2 regions of the Anaerotignum lactatifermentans genome follow, and region 1 is predicted to be linked to the other one. Evidence: predicted binding sites of a transcription regulator. Region 1 holds the regulator's gene; the other holds the start of a gene.
The links. Region 1 encodes HrcA, which represses chaperone genes, less so after heat shock. Its sites were predicted from a motif close to TGTTAGCACTCNNNNNNNNNGAGTGCTAACA; they were not measured.

Region 2: the regulator HrcA is predicted to act here: its motif matches at 5,356-5,386, upstream of clpB (ATP-dependent chaperone ClpB).

What each region holds. Positions count from the first base shown of each region.
Region 1 covers NZ_JADCKK010000034.1:10,978-21,012, forward strand. The annotation lists gene INF29_RS09295 (cation diffusion facilitator family transporter) at 1-639, opposite strand, end outside; NiCo riboswitch at 713-794, opposite strand; gene dnaJ (molecular chaperone DnaJ) at 948-2,129, opposite strand; gene dnaK (molecular chaperone DnaK) at 2,227-4,062, opposite strand; gene grpE (nucleotide exchange factor GrpE) at 4,103-4,660, opposite strand; gene hrcA (heat-inducible transcriptional repressor HrcA) at 4,678-5,727, opposite strand; gene hemW (radical SAM family heme chaperone HemW) at 5,976-7,121, opposite strand; gene INF29_RS09325 (sugar O-acetyltransferase) at 7,271-7,873, shown strand; gene INF29_RS09330 (LTA synthase family protein) at 7,970-9,859, shown strand; gene INF29_RS09335 (DUF1622 domain-containing protein) at 9,949-10,035, opposite strand, start outside.
Region 2 covers NZ_JADCKK010000020.1:6,354-13,623, reverse strand. The annotation lists gene INF29_RS06870 (CaiB/BaiF CoA transferase family protein) at 1-361, shown strand, start outside; partial or broken gene INF29_RS15335 (BCCT family transporter) at 381-1,738, shown strand; gene INF29_RS06855 (sigma-54 interaction domain-containing protein) at 1,856-2,986, shown strand; gene INF29_RS06850 (RNA polymerase sigma factor) at 3,206-3,709, shown strand; gene INF29_RS06845 (zf-HC2 domain-containing protein) at 3,690-4,319, shown strand; gene INF29_RS06840 (tetratricopeptide repeat protein) at 4,486-5,172, shown strand; gene clpB (ATP-dependent chaperone ClpB) at 5,464-7,270, shown strand, end outside.

The sequences.
Region 1 (10,035 bases):
CATCATTTTATCAATGGCATCTTTGAAAATATCATAAGAAGCTTTGATGATGAACAGGGAAATGACAACGCTGGCAATGGGGTCGCAGATGGGGAATCCCAGCATTGCGCCGCTGATACCAATCAAACTGCCCACAGAAGACAGGGCATCAGAACGATGGTGCCATGCGTCTGCCATCAATGCGCCGGAATTGACCTGTTTTGCCGCATGTCTGGTGTAATGGTACATACCTTCTTTTACCACAATAGACAGGATGGCCGCTGCCAATGCCAGTTTGCCGGGAACTTCCAGTGCACTTGCTTCTGCACCGAAGATTTTTTCCACACCGCCTGCCCCAATGGCAAAGCCTGTCACACACAATACCATAGCAAGCAAAATAGCTGCAACACATTCCATTCGTTCATGACCATACTGGTGGTTCTCATCGGAATCTTTTGCGGACATCTTATAGCCTACCATAACGATGATGGTGCTGAACACGTCTGATGCAGAATGGACACCGTCAGAGATCATGGCGCCGGAATGGGCAATAAACCCTGCTGCCACTTTAAACACCGATAAGATGATGTTGACGATCATGCTGTTGGTAGAAACACGCATGACGATTTTCTCATTTTGTTTTGCTAAGTCATTTGTCATAAAAAATCCCTCCTAATGTTTACCTCTCCGCCCCTTCTGATTTTACACAAAAAAAGACACCCGTAGAACATAAAACTGTCCCACGAATGTCTGTCATTCGCTGCAAAAATGCCCGACCACACGGAAAAATCCGCTGTCTGCTCAGTTTGTACTGTATGTGCGAAGGTCACTTCGTATGTGCAGTGCAAAGAGTTTTTATGATTTTATCGCATTATTTCGCAGTTTGTCAAGCATAACATTTTTTGTATGATGCCATTGCCTGAAAATCAAAGAGATGCTGGTTTATCAGCATCCCTTTGGAAAAATTCTTATTTGTCCTTTTCGAAAAAGTCCCGGACCTTCTCACCGAAAGTTTTCTTTTCTTCCTCCGGCGCCGCAGAAGTTTCGGGCTTTGCCGCCCCCGCCGGGGCATCACCGTAAAACTGCCGCAGCAGGTCTTTCTGGCGTTCTGTCATGCTGGTAGGGATTTTTACCTTCAGTGTGACGATCTGGTTCCCTCTGATCTTCGGGTTACGCAGGTTGGGTACCCCTACGCCGCGCAGGGTAACCACGGTATCAGGCTGTGTACCGGGTTTGATGGTATATTTCTGTTCCCCATCAATGGTCTTGATGGTGATTTCGCCGCCCAGTGCTGCCTGTACGAATGTGATGGGCACATCACAGTAAATATCATTGCCTTTACGAACAAAGACACGGTTGGGCTGTACGTAAACGCTTACCAGCAGATCGCCGTAGCCGCCGCCGTTTTCGCCCAGTTCCCCTTTGCCGCCCAGACGGATGGTCTGACCGTTGTCGATGCCCTGAGGAATCTTGACTTCGTATTTCTTTGTCTTTTTGACTCTGCCGGTACCACGGCATGTGGTACAAGGTTCTTTGATGATCTTACCAGTACCATGACATGCGGAACAGGTACGAACGGATGTCACAGCGCCAAACATGGACTGCTGTACAAAACGTTCCTGACCGGTACCGTTACATTTGGAACAGCTTTCTGCATGGGTGCCGGGTTTTGCGCCGGTACCATGACAGGTTTCGCATTCGTCCAGAATGGGTACGGAAATTTCTTTGGTACAGCCAAAAATGGCTTCTTCAAAAGTCAGCTGAATGCTGACATTGATATCTCTGCCGCGTCTGGGGCCATTTCTTCTAGCGGAACCGCCGCCGCCAAAACCGAACATACTGCCGAAAATGTCCCCCAAGTCGCCCATATCAAAGCCTTCAAAGCCGCCGCTGTAGAAACCGCCGCCGCCCATGCCGCCCTGTTCAAAGGCTGCGTGACCAAACTGGTCATACTGCGCACGTTTTTCGGGGTTGCTCAGCACTTCATAGGCTTCGTTGACTTCTTTGAATTTTTCTTCTGCTTCTTTATCGCCAGGGTTCTGGTCAGGATGGTATTTGACTGCCATCTTACGGTAAGCTTTTTTCAGCTCCGCTTCAGATGCACCCTTCTGTACCCCCAGGACCTCGTAATAATCTCTTTTATTAGCCAACTTTCTCACCACCTTGTTTTACTGAAAAAACTGTAAACGTCAAAAGCAGGGGCGGGACGAAACCCACCCTTGCCTTCATATCGCAATCTTATTTATTTTACAGTTCTTTGCCTTCGCCGTCAACCACATTTGGATCGCCGCCGTTTGCTGCGTCGCCGCCCTGAGCTGCCTGTGCCTGCTGGTACAGTTTTTCAGAGATTTTGTAGAATTCCTGTGTCAGAGCTTCTGTAGCGGATTTTACGTTTGCTACGTCTGTTTCTGTCATTGTTTCAGGCTGCATATCTTTTACAGTATCTTTCAGGCTGTTCAGAGCGCTTTCTACTGTTGCTTTTTCGTCGTCGCCCAGTTTGCCTTCCAGTTCACCCAGCGCTTTTTCTGTCTGGAAGATCAGGGAGTCAGCTTCGTTTTTCGCATCGATCGCTTCTTTTCTCTTCTTATCCTGTTCAGCGAACTGTTCAGCTTCTTTTACAGCTCTGTCGATTTCTTCTTCAGACAGGTTGGAACCTGCTGTGATTGTGATGTGCTGTTCTTTGCCAGTACCCAGGTCTTTTGCGGATACGTTTACAATACCGTTTGCGTCGATATCGAAAGTAACTTCAATCTGAGGCACGCCTCTTCTTGCGGGAGCGATACCGTCCAGTTTGAACTGACCCAGAGTTTTGTTATCTCTTGCCAGAGGTCTTTCACCCTGTACAACGTGGATATCAACGGCTGTCTGGTTATCTTCTGCTGTAGAGAAGATCTGTTTTTTGTTTGTAGGGATGGTTGTGTTTCTGTCGATCAGTTTTGTTGCAACACCGCCCAGAGTTTCGATACCCAGGGACAGAGGTGTTACGTCCAGCAGCAGAACGCTGCCTGCGCCTTCATCGCCAGCCAGTTTACCGCCCTGAATTGCAGCACCTACTGCTACACATTCGTCGGGGTTGATGCCTTTGAAGGGTTCTTTGCCTGTATATTTCTTAACTGCTTCCTGTACAGCGGGGATTCTTGTGGAACCACCAACCAGCAGGACTTTGTCGATTTCGCTTGCGGACAGACCAGCGTCGGACAGAGCCTGACGAACAGGACCCATTGTGCCGTCTACCAGATCAGCTGTCAGTTCATCGAATTTTGCTCTGGACAGTGTGACATCCAGATGTTTCGGACCATCCTGGTTCATTGTGATGAAAGGCAGGTTGATGTTTGTTGTTGTTACAGTAGACAGTTCTTTTTTCGCTTTTTCAGCTGCTTCTTTCAGACGCTGCATAGCCATTTTGTCTTTGGACAGATCCATGCCTTCTGCTTTCTTGAATTCAGCTACCAAGTAATCGATGATTCTCTGGTCGAAGTCATCGCCGCCCAGGTGTGTGTTACCGTTTGTGGACAGTACTTCGATTACGCCGCCGCCGATTTCGATGATGGATACGTCGAATGTACCGCCGCCCAGGTCGTAAACCATGATTTTCTGTTCGCTTTCGTTATCCAGACCATAAGCCAGTGCTGCGGATGTGGGTTCGTTGATGATACGTTTTACATCCAGACCTGCGATACGGCCAGCGTCTTTTGTTGCCTGACGCTGTGCGTCGTTGAAATATGCGGGAACTGTGATAACTGCTTCAGAAACAGTTTCGCCCAGATAGCTTTCTGCATCAGCTTTCAGTTTCTGCAGTACCATTGCGGAAATTTCCTGAGGAGAATAAGCTTTGCCTTCGATGTTTACTTTATAGTTTTCACCCATGTGACGTTTGATGGAGCTGATGGTGTTGTCGGGGTTTGTGATTGCCTGACGTTTTGCTGTTTCACCAATCAGTCTTTCGCCGTTTTTCGCAAAACCAACTACGGAAGGAGTTGTTCTTGCACCGTCGCTGTTAACGATAACAACAGGCTGACCGCCTTCCATTACTGCTACACAAGAGTTTGTTGTACCTAAGTCAATACCAATAATTTTACCCATAATCTATTTCCTCCTAAATTGTCAAATCAAAATTTCAGTTTTAGTTTGCCACCTTCACCATGCTGTGACGGATGACTTTATCTTTATATTTATAACCTTTCAGCATTTCCAGAATGATTTCGTTTTCGCCGTAAGCATCATCATCTTCATGCGCTACAGCCGCATGGAAATTGGGGTCGAATTTTTCGCCCAGGGCTTTGATTTCCTCAACACCCATGCCATGGAGAATTTCCTGGAACTGCTTCAAAGTCATTTGCACGCCTTTGAAAAAGGCATCTTCGGTGTCTTTTCCTTCCTGCGCCGCAACGGCACGTTCCAGATTGTCCACCACTGCCAGCAGTTTTTCCACGGTATCTCTCACACCGTCGTCATACATGCTTGCTTTTTCTTTGGAAGTCCGTTTTCTGAAGTTATCGAACTCCGCCAGACATCTTTGATATTTATCCAGATAATCTGCAGCTTTCTGTTCCAGCTCTGCCATTTTCGCTTCGGTTTCATCAACCACTTCCGCTTCCACAGCTTCTGTCACTTCTGCTTCCGCCTGCATTTTGGCGGCTTCTTCCTGCAGATTTTCTTCTCTTAAATCCTTATCTTCCACATCTGCTCCTCTTTTCTCTAGGTATTTTTATTGCCTTTCGACAGATTTTTCAATACTTTTTCCATATTGGTAACCATACCGTTGAGGACGGATACCACCTGAGAATAATCCATTCGGGTGGGTCCTACGATACCGATGGTACCGCGGGTTTCGTCGCTCATTTTGTAGGTTGCCGTAATGACGCTGCAATCCTTCATGCACTGCACGCTGTTTTCGCTGCCGATGAGAATCTGCATGTCATTGGTATCGGCACTGCCCTGCAGGAGGGTCACCAGCACATCCTTTTCTTCCAATGCCTGAAACAGGGACTTGGCTTTCTGGATATCAGAAAACTCAGGACAAGCCAGAATGTTTTTGGTGCCGCTCATGTGAACCTGTACCTTTTCCGCAGAACGCATGGTACTTTCGATTGCCGATAAGATATGCGGCAGAATCTGTCGGTATTCATGGAGTTCTGTCTGCAAACGGTTGATGACGCTTGCATCTATATCATGTAGGGAATATCCCTGCAACACCTGATTCAGCCGCATGCCCATGGTGAAGATCTTATCTTCCTCAGGAACCGTGCCCATCTGAATCACATGATTTTTGATGAAATTATCTTCCGTTACAATAACCAGCAGCACCGAAACGCTGTCCAGGGGCAGCAGACGAATCTGTTTGATGCGTGTGCGCTGACTCACTGGCTCTGAAATGATGGTGGTGTAATTGGTCAGTGCGGAAAGAGCCTTTGCCGTTTCCTCCAGCAGGTAGTCAATCTGTCCCACGTTTCTGGTGATGACATTTTGCAGATACCGCTGTTCCTCGGGTCCCAGTTCTTTTTTCTGCATCAGGTGGTCTACATATAAACGGTAGCCCATGTCTGATGGAATTCTGCCGGAAGAAGCATGGGGCTGTAGGATGAAGCCCATTTCTTCCAAATCGCTCATTTCATTACGAATGGTGGCTGAACTGATGCCCAGATTATATTTTTTGGCGATGGTTCTGGAACCGACAGGCTCCGCCGTTTCGATATAGTCATTGATAATCGCCTGTAAGATTTGAATTTTTCTCTCGTTCAACGACATAGCCTTTCGCCTCCTCAATAGTGAAGTAAATTTCCGTTTTTTTGAAGTAAATTTCTGTTTCTGTCCATTTTCATTTGGACGCACTTCTATGGAAATTTGTCTTTTGTTAGCACTCACTTGCTATGAGTGCTAACTCATGTAATAAAGATAGCACTTGCCACCGGCAATGTCAAGTGCTAATGAGAAAAAAATTATGAACTTTTTTTGAATTTTATATTTCGTATTTTCTTTTGGTTTTCTGGGGTTTTTCAGGCATCTTCTTTGAGAAATTCCATGAAAACCTGATTGCTTAAATCCAGTCCTCTCTCTGTCAGGCGGAGCCATCCGTCCTTTTCCTCCAGCAGACCTTCTTCTTTGCATTTTTCAACTTCTACACCGTAAACATCTTCCATGTCCATGCCAAAACGCTCAGCAAATCGTTTTTTCTCAATGCCTTCAGTCAAACGCAGCCCCATGAACATAAACTCGCTGTACTGGTCTGCCAAAGAAAGTTCTTCCACATCCTCCATGGAAACATTGCCGTTTTCTGCCTGCTCCATATAAGTATGCAAATCATAGGGATTGTGGAACCGTTTTCCTGCCCAATAGGAATGTGCACCCAGACCAAAGCCCAGATACCCCTCATCCTGCCAGTAAATGCGGTTATGGCGGCTTTCTTTGCCATCTTTGGCAAAATTGGAGATTTCATACTGATGATAATCTTCCTCCGCCAAAATCTGTACCGCTGTGTGATACATAGCTCTGTCCAGTTCCTCATCCGTTTCCTGATAGACTTCCTTTTCATACAAATCATAAAAAGGTGTTCCTTCTTCTATAATGAGGCTGTAAGCAGAAATATGCTCCGGCTGCAATGCAGTGATTTCCGAAAGGGTTTCTTCCCACTGACCCAAGGTCTGTTCCGGCAGGGCAAACATCAAATCTACATTAATATTGTCAAAACCTGCTTCTCTGGCGCTGGCAAAGTTTTTCAAAAACTGCTGACGGGTATGGATTCTGCCTAATCTCTCCAGCAGTTCATCCTGCCACGCCTGCACGCCCATGCTCAGGCGATTGAATCCCATTTGACGCAAATCAACACATTTTTCCAGACTCAATGTACCAGGATTGGCTTCGGTGGTGATTTCTGCATCCGCTTCCACATCGAAACATTGAAAAACGGTATCCAAAATCCGCTTCATCTGCTGGGCAGAAAGCACCGTAGGCGTACCGCCGCCAAAAAACACAGTCTTGATTTTCCAATCCTTTGCCAGATGGCTCTTGGCTTCAATTTCTCGGCACAAAGCCGCTGTATACCGCTCATATTCCTTTTCCTGTCCGCCAAAAGACGGAAAATCGCAGTACAGACATTTCTGCACACAAAAAGGAATATGAATGTAGATTCCTGTTTCCCTCATAAAATCCCCTCCTTCTCTCTCCAAACAGTGTACCATATCCGGCAATATCCGCGCAAGATTCTCCTTTTTCCTCCATTGCGTACTGCCAGAAAATGTGATACATTTTATCCTTAGGAAATCTGATTTCAACAAAAGAAAGGACATCTCATATGGATATTTTGAAAATCATGGGACTGCCGGAAGGCTACTGCACACGCCACACCGACATGCCCAACCACTTACAAACAAAAGCAAAAACCCTTTGCTGGGAATACAACCAGACTTCCCCTACGGAAACAGAAAGACGGGCAGAAATCTTACAACAGCTTTTCGGCACCTGCCACCCCCTGACATTTATCGAGCCGTCTTTCCGCTGTGATTACGGCTTCCACATCCACACCCACGGTCTGACCATCATCAATTACAACTGCGTCATTCTGGATACTTCTCCTGTGCATATCGGCGCAAATGCCTTCATCGGTCCCGGTGTCTGCCTTACCTGCGCGGGACATGCCATGGATGCTGCCCAGAGAGGAGAATGCATCGGCACTTCTGCCCCCATCACACTGGAAGATGACGTCTGGATTGGTGCCAACGCTACTGTCTGCGGCGGTGTCACCATCGGTGCTGGCAGCGTCATCGGTGCGGGCAGTGTGGTAACCCACGACATTCCAAGAGGAGTCCTTGCTGCCGGAAATCCCTGCCGTGTACTGCGTCCCATTACAGAAAAAGACCGCATCACCCCTCTGGAAATCACCCCTGACAGAAAATAAAATTCTTCTCATTTCCCCTGCCAGCGTTGAAAATACGCCATTGTCATGATAAAATAAAACCTCGGGGTAATTGAAAAGAAAGAAGGCATTGACCCAATGAAAACATTTTCCAAACAATCGAAAAAACTGCGGAAATTTTTCCATTCCGCCCCATTGCCCAGAGCCATATTATGGATACTGACCCTTGTGTTTCCTATTTATATGACCCTCGTGGCGAACTACATTTCTTTTGGCTCCCGTTCCATGCTGTCTGCACTCATCACAGCACAGACAGGCGCCTTTCTGCTGGGGCTGCTTCTGGTTTACGGCGTATACTTCACTTTTGTGTTCCTGTTCCGCCGCTTTTCCACAGCCGCAGGCATCACAGGATTTTTGTTTATCCTGCTGCCCCTCATTGACCACTTCAAATCCATCATTTTACAGGATCATTTTTATCCTTGGGATTTGACACTGGCACAGAACGCAGGCAGCTTTACGGAGTTTTTAGGCTCCATTTCATTCCCATGGCAGTATATCCTGCTTTTTGCGGTGACCATCCTTTACTGGCTGTTCCTGCATATGACCCGCCCCATGCTGCCCATCCGCAGCAAAGTGCATTTTGTAGGGGTTCCGGTACTGGCAGCCCTTCTGGTGGTATTTGTCACCAACACAACGGTGCGGGGATGCTATGAACCCCTTTTCGGTATCGTTGTCAACGAAGAAACCGATCAGGATTATATTTACGACAACTACGGCTTTTTGACCGGCTTTGCTTTAAACTTCGGCACCGTTGACACACTGATGCCTCAGGATTACAGCGAAGAAGTCATGGCAGAGATGTTCGCGCCCTTTGTTCCCACTAGGGAAGAAGATACTTCTGACTTTGAAAATCCTGACGTCATCGTGGTACTGTCTGAAGCCTTTTGGGACCCGACCAAACTGGAAGGCGTGACCTTCTCTGATGATCCGCTGAAAAATTACCGCGCCATTGCGGCAGAACATCCCAGCGGCGAAATGGTATCCTGTACCTTTGGCGGCGGCACCATCCGACCGGAATTTGAAATCCAATCCGGCATGTCCACCAGCACACTGCCCTCCGGCAATATGCCTTATCAGCAGTATTTAAAGGAAAAAACATTCGCTTACGCACAGCTGTTCAAAAGTCTGGGATACGACACTTTGGGCGTTCATACCTACCAGAAAACATTCTATGAACGTGACCGGGCTTATCCACTCATGGGCTATGATGATTTTCTGGGTGAAAACGACATGCACGCAGAACTCCATTGGAACAGCGGTCCTTATATCACTGACCAGACCATTGCAGAAGAAATCATTTATCAGCTGGAACAGCCCCACGAAACAGGTCTGTATCTGACTGCCATCACTATGGAAAACCATAGTCTGTATACAGATAAATTTGATTCTTCTGACTGGGACATTAAAGTCAGCGGGGATAACCTGTCTGAACAGGAAGTGATTTCCCTTCAGAACTATGCAAAAGGTGTCAGCGATTCCGATGCGGCACTGGGTATGCTCTATGATTACATCATGCAGAGAGAAAAACCCACAGTACTGCTCTGGTACGGCGACCACCTGCCTACACTGGGGGATAATTTCACACCTTACACGTCCACAGGCACCATCCATGCGGATAAAGCTGCAGAATGGACAGACGAAGAAAAATACACCATGTTCTGCACACCTTATGTGATGTTTGCCAACTACGACACCGGCAACGACTATCGTGCGGAAGACCAGCAGGTTTCTCCTTATCTGCTGCCGGCACTGCTCTGCGATTACATCAACGCACCTGCTTGCCTGCAGACCAATTTCCTGCTTCATGTATACGAAACCTGCCCTGTTATGAGTCCTTATTACAATCTCTATACACCTGGAACCACAGCGGAAGAACATGAAGAACTCCAGAAACTCCATCGTTATCTGACTTATGATGAACTCATTGGAGAAAAATATCTGGATAAAATGCAAGGATTTGAATTTTAATCACGAATTATGCAAAAGCACCTGACAGAAAATCTGTCAGGTGCTTTTGTGTTTCGCATTATTTATTTAGGATTGAAGGAAATTGTATCTTAAATCACTTCTTTGATGGAGCGCCAGCGGGGAGCCACTTTTTCCCGTTTTTCCTTGTCCAGCACTTCCACATTGCATTCTTCCAG
Region 2 (7,270 bases), on a different contig from region 1:
TGTACAGCGTTTGGACAAGCAAGCAGAATTGAAAACTTTGATTGAAGCGAAATTGAAAGATTACACATCCAAAGAAGCGGAAGCTTTATTTGATGGTTCTTCCATCGCGGTCTCCTCTGTTATGGGCATTGCAGAATCTTTAGAAAACCCCCAATTGCTGGCGAGAGATATGGTTATTGAAGTGGAAGATCCCGTCATGGGACCTGTAAAACTGGTGGGAAATCCCATTCATTTGTCAGAAAACAAGCCTGTTACAAATATTCCCTCTCCAACATTGGGTGAACATACCGATGCAATTTTACAGCAGTTAGGTTATACGGAAGAAAAAATCAGTGCGTTAAAAGAAGCAAAGGTAATCTGATAGATAAGGGGGAGATTGTATGAATGAAAAGAAAAAACTCAATGAGAAATATGAAGTCGGATTGATGATCGTCAGCATTGTGATCATTCTTGCTTTGATGATTGGCATGACTTTGTATCCAGAAGCTGGAAAGGCAATTGGTGCGCAGGTTATGCATGCGTTGACATATACATTTGGCTCTGTGATGCAGTTCTTTACTGTCATTGTATTGATTTTTCTGGTAGCACTGGCTTTTTCCAAATACGGAAATATTCGTTTTGGCAACTGCAAACCGGAGTTTAAAGCCATGAGCTGGGTAGCTATGATGTTTTTTACAGGTTTGGGTGCAGGAACTGTTTACTGGGCATTTTTGGAATGGGGATATCATTTTAATGCTGCACCTGCCTTAGCTGGTGCGCCCATTTCCGAAGCATATGCTTATGAATTATCCTTGACTTATGCGATTTTTGACTGGGGTCCGGCAGCTTGGGCATTGCTGTGTATTTTTGTACTGCCTTTCGCTTATCATTATTACATTAAGAAAGATAATGAACTGCGTTTCGGTGCTTTATGCAAATATTCTCTGGGAGAAAAAGCGGTAAACGGATGGTTTGGTAAAATTGTAAACTTTATTTTCATCTTTGCAGCCGTTGGTTCTATTTGTATTTCTGCCGGTTCCTCTGCATCTACCATTGCAGCTGCCATTGCAGATTTGATTGGTATTTCCACATCCTTCACTTTGATGGTAATGGTATTGATTGGCACAGCCGTTCTGTATTCCATTTCCTCTCTGGTAGGGATTGAAAAAGGTATGCGAAAAATCAGTGACTGGAATGTTATTTCTGTATTGCACTTTTGATTTTCATTTTTATCGCAGGCAATACACAGTTTATTCTGGATTCTTTGGTGAACTCCCTTGGTATTCTCTCAACAGAATTCGTCAGAATGACCCTTTGGACAGATCCCGTGGCCAGAAGCGGCTATCCCCAGGACTGGACCGTATTTTATTTTGTATATTGGCTGGTATTTGGACCATTCACAGGTTTGTTTGTTGCAAAGATTTCCAAAGGCAGAACTGTCAGAGAAATCATCATCAATATGCTGATTACAGGTACTGCAGGCTTGTTCCTGTTCTTTGGCAGCGTAACAGCATTCCAGCAGGGATTGCGTATGGACGGCATTCTGGATGTACCTGCTATGCTGGCAAATGGTCAATCTGAAATGATTGCAACGGCTACCATCAATGCGCTGCCGTTCTCCAAAGTAGCGATGGTTCTGTATCTTGTTGTTATCATTCTGTTCTTAGCAACAACTTTGGATGCAACCTCTTTCACATTGTCCTCTACCATCACCAGAGTGCTGAAAAATGGGGAAGAACCCATTGGTTTTTGTAAATAAAGCGGCTGAAAGACATTATGGAAAAACAGCAGAGGAACTGATTGGGACGCATTTTTCACAATTGGATGAAACTTACTGGAGCAATTCCACATTACCTGAAGTATACGAAAAAAGAAGATGGTCGTAAAAAGGCAAATCACGAATCTAGGTCTGGACATCATCACCATCTCTGTTCCTATATTCGATGAGCAGGGGAATATCAAGTATGTAGCCCAAAATGTCAATGATATTTATAATTACAACAAAATGGGTAAAGCGGAAGAAGCTTTTCTGGAAATTACAGATGGAACAGAACCCCGGGAAGAAAGCTTTTTGTATGCCAGTGAGAATATGAAAAGCGTTATGGAAACCATTGGAAAAATCAAAAATGTCAAAAATCCATGTCTGATTCTGGGGGGAACGGGAACAGGCAAAACATTTCTGGCAAAATATATGCATCAGCAAAGTATCCGCAAACACAAGCCTTTCGTTGCCGTCAATTGCGCCTGCATGAACCCAAACCTCATTGAATCCGAATTGTTTGGCTATAAAAAAGGGGCGTTTTCCGGCGCGAATACCGCAGGCAAAAAGGGAATTGTGGAAATCGCAGATGGCGGAACGCTGTTTCTGGATGAAATATCGGAAATTCCTTATGATTTGCAGGGAAAACTGCTTCATTTTATTCAGGATCAGGAATTTATGGCACTGGGAAGCGAAAAGAAGCAGAAGGTGGATGTGAAAATCATTGCGGCAACCAATCGAAATCTGGCTGATATGGTAAAAGCCAAAACATTTCGGGAAGACTTGTATTATCGGCTCAATATTTTTGAAGTTTCCATTCCGCCTTTGCGTGAGAGAAAAAATGATATCGAAGTCCTGATTCGGCATTATTTGGACAAATATAATGAATGTCATTTTCGAAATCACACCCTTTCCGAAGATGCCATGGAAATTCTGCTCCGCTATAAATGGTCTGGCAATGTACGCGAATTATCTCATGTCATGGAAAAAGTAGTGGTGCTGACAAACGGCAAAGAAATCAAAGCGGAAAATTTACCCAAAATGATTTTTGATATTGGGGAAAATAAATATGAAGAAAAACAGGATATAACTTCTGAAAAGAAAAGTCTGCGGGAAGCATTAGAAGATGTGGAGCGCAAAATGGTGCAGGAAGCTTATCAGAAATATCAAAACAGCGTGAAGGTTGCCCAGGCTTTAGGTGTCAGCCAGCCAACAGCATATCGACTGATTAAAAAATATATTCCTTAAATCATGGGAGGAATGGTAGTTTTTTAAAAAAAATTTTCTGTGTCCGATTCCTTGTATACAGATACCATGAAAAAGCTTTTTTATAGAATTCTAAAACGGTAGAAAATTTGGTGTGTTCTTACAGCCGAATTTCCTACCGTTTTGTTTGAGACTTTTTTCAAAAAACTTGTAATGTTTTCAAGCTTCGATTGTTATTATAGTGAAAGGTGGTGAAAATGGGTGGACTTTGAAAGTGTATATCAACGATATTTCAAAGATGTTTTTCTATTTTTACGAAGTATATCGGCCAGCGAAGATTTGGCAGAAGAAATCACGCAGGAAACTTTTACAAAATCACTGAAAACAATTGATACTTTTGATGGCAGAAAAGATATACGCGCCTGGCTGTTTACCATTGCAAGGAATACATACTATACCCATTGTAAACGCCAGAAAATATATGTTGCAGAAGAGATAGAAAAGATGCCTCTTATCAGTCAGACATCTTTTACCAGTAAAATCGTAGATGAGGAGAGTGCGCTGCTTGTTCACCAGTTTCTTCATCAGATGAGAGAGCCATATAAAGAGGTATTTACTTTGCGTGTATTCGGGGAGCTTCCTTTTGAAAAGATTGCTGCGTTATTTGGAAAAACACCCAATTGGGCGCGTGTGACATTTTATCGTGAAAAAAAAGAGATTATCGAATATATGGAGGGGATAGAGAATGGAAAAAATCGGTTGTAGTATTGCGAAGGATTTATTGCCGTTATATATAGAAGGAATTCTGAGCGAAGAAACGACACAGGTTGTTGAGATGCATTTGCAGACTTGTGAGAATTGTAAAAAGGATTTTGAAATCATGCGTCAGGAATTTGTTTTTCCGTCTGCACCTAAAATTCAGGAAGAAAATGAAAAAATATTAAAAGAACTGAAGCATCAGCTAAAAATCAAGAGAATATTGACTGCGGTTGTGACAGTTTTTGTAACCATTGCTGTTATCATATCAGGTTATATGGTATATACGAATGTGGGGGAGGTATATGATTTTTTCACGGAAGATAACATGGTTGTATTACGTGATATTCATACAGAAGATGCGTGGAAACCAGTTGATTTTAATGGAGAGGAATATTTGAACTATGACCATCTGATCTGCAAAAAGAAGATGGTCGTCCACATTGACAGTACATCGGCAGTTACTTTCAGAATCAGTGATACAGAAGGGAATATCGTCATAGATGAGCAGACCCTTGAGCCGGGAGAGAGTGCTTCCCTAGAAGAATTGAAACGCAATACAGACTATCAAGTGGAAGTAAAAGCAGATGGGGATTTTGTGATGATTCGAATTATATAATTGGATTTGATAAAAGATAAGAAGGTTCTACTGTAATCAAATATTGCAGAAGAACCTTTTATCGTTTTGGTTTTTTCTATAATTAAGAATTTTGAAATAGATTCTTTTGGACCTTTATGGTAAGATTCAAAAATAAAAGGGCATAGAGAAATAAGGGGGAATGCGAATGAAGCGCATTATGAAGATTTTTATCATTGGTGTTTGTATCGGCATCGTCGCATTACTCATTCAAAAATCATTTCATATTGATGAGGATGTTTTCATGCGTGGCTATTACATCGCCGCGATTGTTATTGTAATTGGTGCAGTGTTGTTTAATATACTATATAACCGATATTATTTCAAAAAGGTAAGAATTCTGTCGGAACAACTGCTTGAGGAGAAACCGCAGGCGTACATTGAAGGAATGCAGGCATTGCTGAAAACGGCGAAAGGACGATATTTGCAGAATACCCTGCGCTTAAATCTGACAGCGGGATATATGGAGCAAAAACGATTTAAGGAAGCCGTTGAAATACTGGAAGGATTGTCCGAAAAACAAAGAAAAGGTGCTGTTGTGAATGTGGTTTATTGTATCAACCTTTTCATTTGTTATTTTGAAACCAATCAATATGAAAAAGCAACCGCGTTATATCAGGCAAATGTGCAGCTCTTTCAGAAGTTTCGGGGAGGGAAAAGCTATGGCGCCAATATTGCGATCCTTGATACATTGATGGCCATCATGAAAAAAGATTATCAGGAAGCGGAAGATTTACTGGAAAAAGCAAAACAGACATATGATGCACCACCATTTCAGAAAGCTTTTCAAGAAATTTCCGGTAAGTTAGAGGCAATCAAAGGAGAACCTACATAAATATCAAAAAACTGTTGACACTCATTTATATGTGGAATATCAGCAGTTTTTTATTTTGAAGATTTGTGGCTGGGAGAAGAATCAAAGAGGAAGGAAGCCTGAAAAGTCCGTCATGTTTGTGTAAATAATGGAAAAATGCATAATAAATATTGATATTTTTCGGAAAGTTTGTGCAAAAAGTTTTGTTAGCACTCTTTACAAGTGAGTGCTAACAATGTATAATAATATCGTATTCAAAAGGAAATAACCTAAATTTTGAATAGATTCTAAATGGAGAAAGGTGGAATGGTTATGAACTTACAAAAATTTACACAGAAATCTCTGGAGGCCATTCAGAACGCCCAATCTATGGCAGTGGAATACGGTAACCCCCAGATGGATCAACAGCATCTGCTGGTTACATTGCTGACGCAGGATGAAGGTTTGATCCCCCAGCTGATGCAGAAAATGAATGTGAATGTAAACGGTTTGCTGCAGGCAGCAGAAAACGAAGTGAAAAAACTGCCTCGTGCAACAGGCGGACAGACATATGTTTCTTCTGACTTGGAAAAAACACTGACAGCAGCAGAAAAACTGGCAGAAAACATGACAGACGAATATGTATCCGTAGAACATATTTTCATGGCAATGGTGAACAGCCCTAATGCGGCGCTGAAAGAAATTTTCCGTCAGTATAACATCACCAAAGAAGGCTTTATGAAAATTCTGGCAACCGTACGTGGCAACACCCGTGTAACCAGTGATTCTCCTGAAGCAACTTATGATGCTTTGAAGAAATATGGTACTGATCTGGTGGAAAAAGCAAGAAGCAAAAAACTGGACCCTGTGATCGGTCGTGACGATGAAATCCGTAACGTCATCCGTATTCTGTCCAGAAAAACCAAAAACAACCCTGTGCTGATTGGTGAACCCGGTGTTGGTAAAACAGCCATCGCAGAAGGTCTGGCACAGCGTATTGTGAAAGAAGATGTTCCCAACAGCCTGAAAGACAAGACCATTTTCTCTCTGGATATGGGTGCCCTCATTGCAGGCGCAAAATTCAGAGGTGAATTTGAAGAACGTCTGAAAGCTGTTTTGAATGAAGTCAAAAAGAGTGAAGGTAAAATCATTCTGTTCATCGATGAACTGCACACCATTGTTGGTGCAGGGAAATCCGATGGCGCCATGGATGCAGGTAACCTGCTGAAACCTATGCTGGCAAGAGGGGAACTGCATTGTATCGGTGCAACCACACTGAATGAATATAAACAGTATATCGAAAAAGATCCTGCTCTGGAACGTCGTTTCCAGCCTGTTGTGGTAAACGAACCTACCGTAGAAGATACCATCGCAATTCTGCGTGGTCTGAAAGAACGGTATGAAGTATATCATGGTGTAAAAATTCAGGACCAGGCTATGATTGCGGCTGCAACATTGTCCAACCGTTATATCTCTGACAGATTCCTGCCAGATAAAGCCATCGACCTGGTGGATGAAGCTTGTGCCATGATTCGTACAGAAATGGATTCCATGCCTACAGAACTGGATGTTATCCAGAGAAAAATCATCCAGCATGAAATCGAAGAAGCAGCTCTGAAAAAAGAGGATGATAAACTGTCCAAAGAACATCTGGAAGAAATCCAGAAAGAATTGGCAGAAATGCGTGACCAGTTTGCAACTTTGAAAGCAAAATGGGAAAACGAAAAAGATGCTATCGGTGTCGTTCAGAAACTCCGTGAACAGATCGAAGATGTCAATGCGGAAATCGAAGCAGCTGAACGGAAATATGATCTGAATAAAGCCGCAGAACTGAAATACGGCAAACTGCCTCAGCTCCAGAAAGAACTGGAAGAAAAAGAACGGGAAGCTGAAGAAAACGGCAACAAAAACACATTGCTGCGTGATAAAGTAACCGAGGAAGAAATCGCTCGTATCATCGAACGTTGGACAGGTATTCCTGTAGCCAAACTGATGGAAGGCGAACGTGAAAAACTGCTGCATCTGGAAGATATCCTCCACGAAAGAGTGGTAGGGCAGGATGAAGCCGTTCAGAAAGTTGCGGAAGCAATCCTGAGAAGCCGTGCTGGTATCCAGAGCCCGAACAGACCTATTGGTTCCT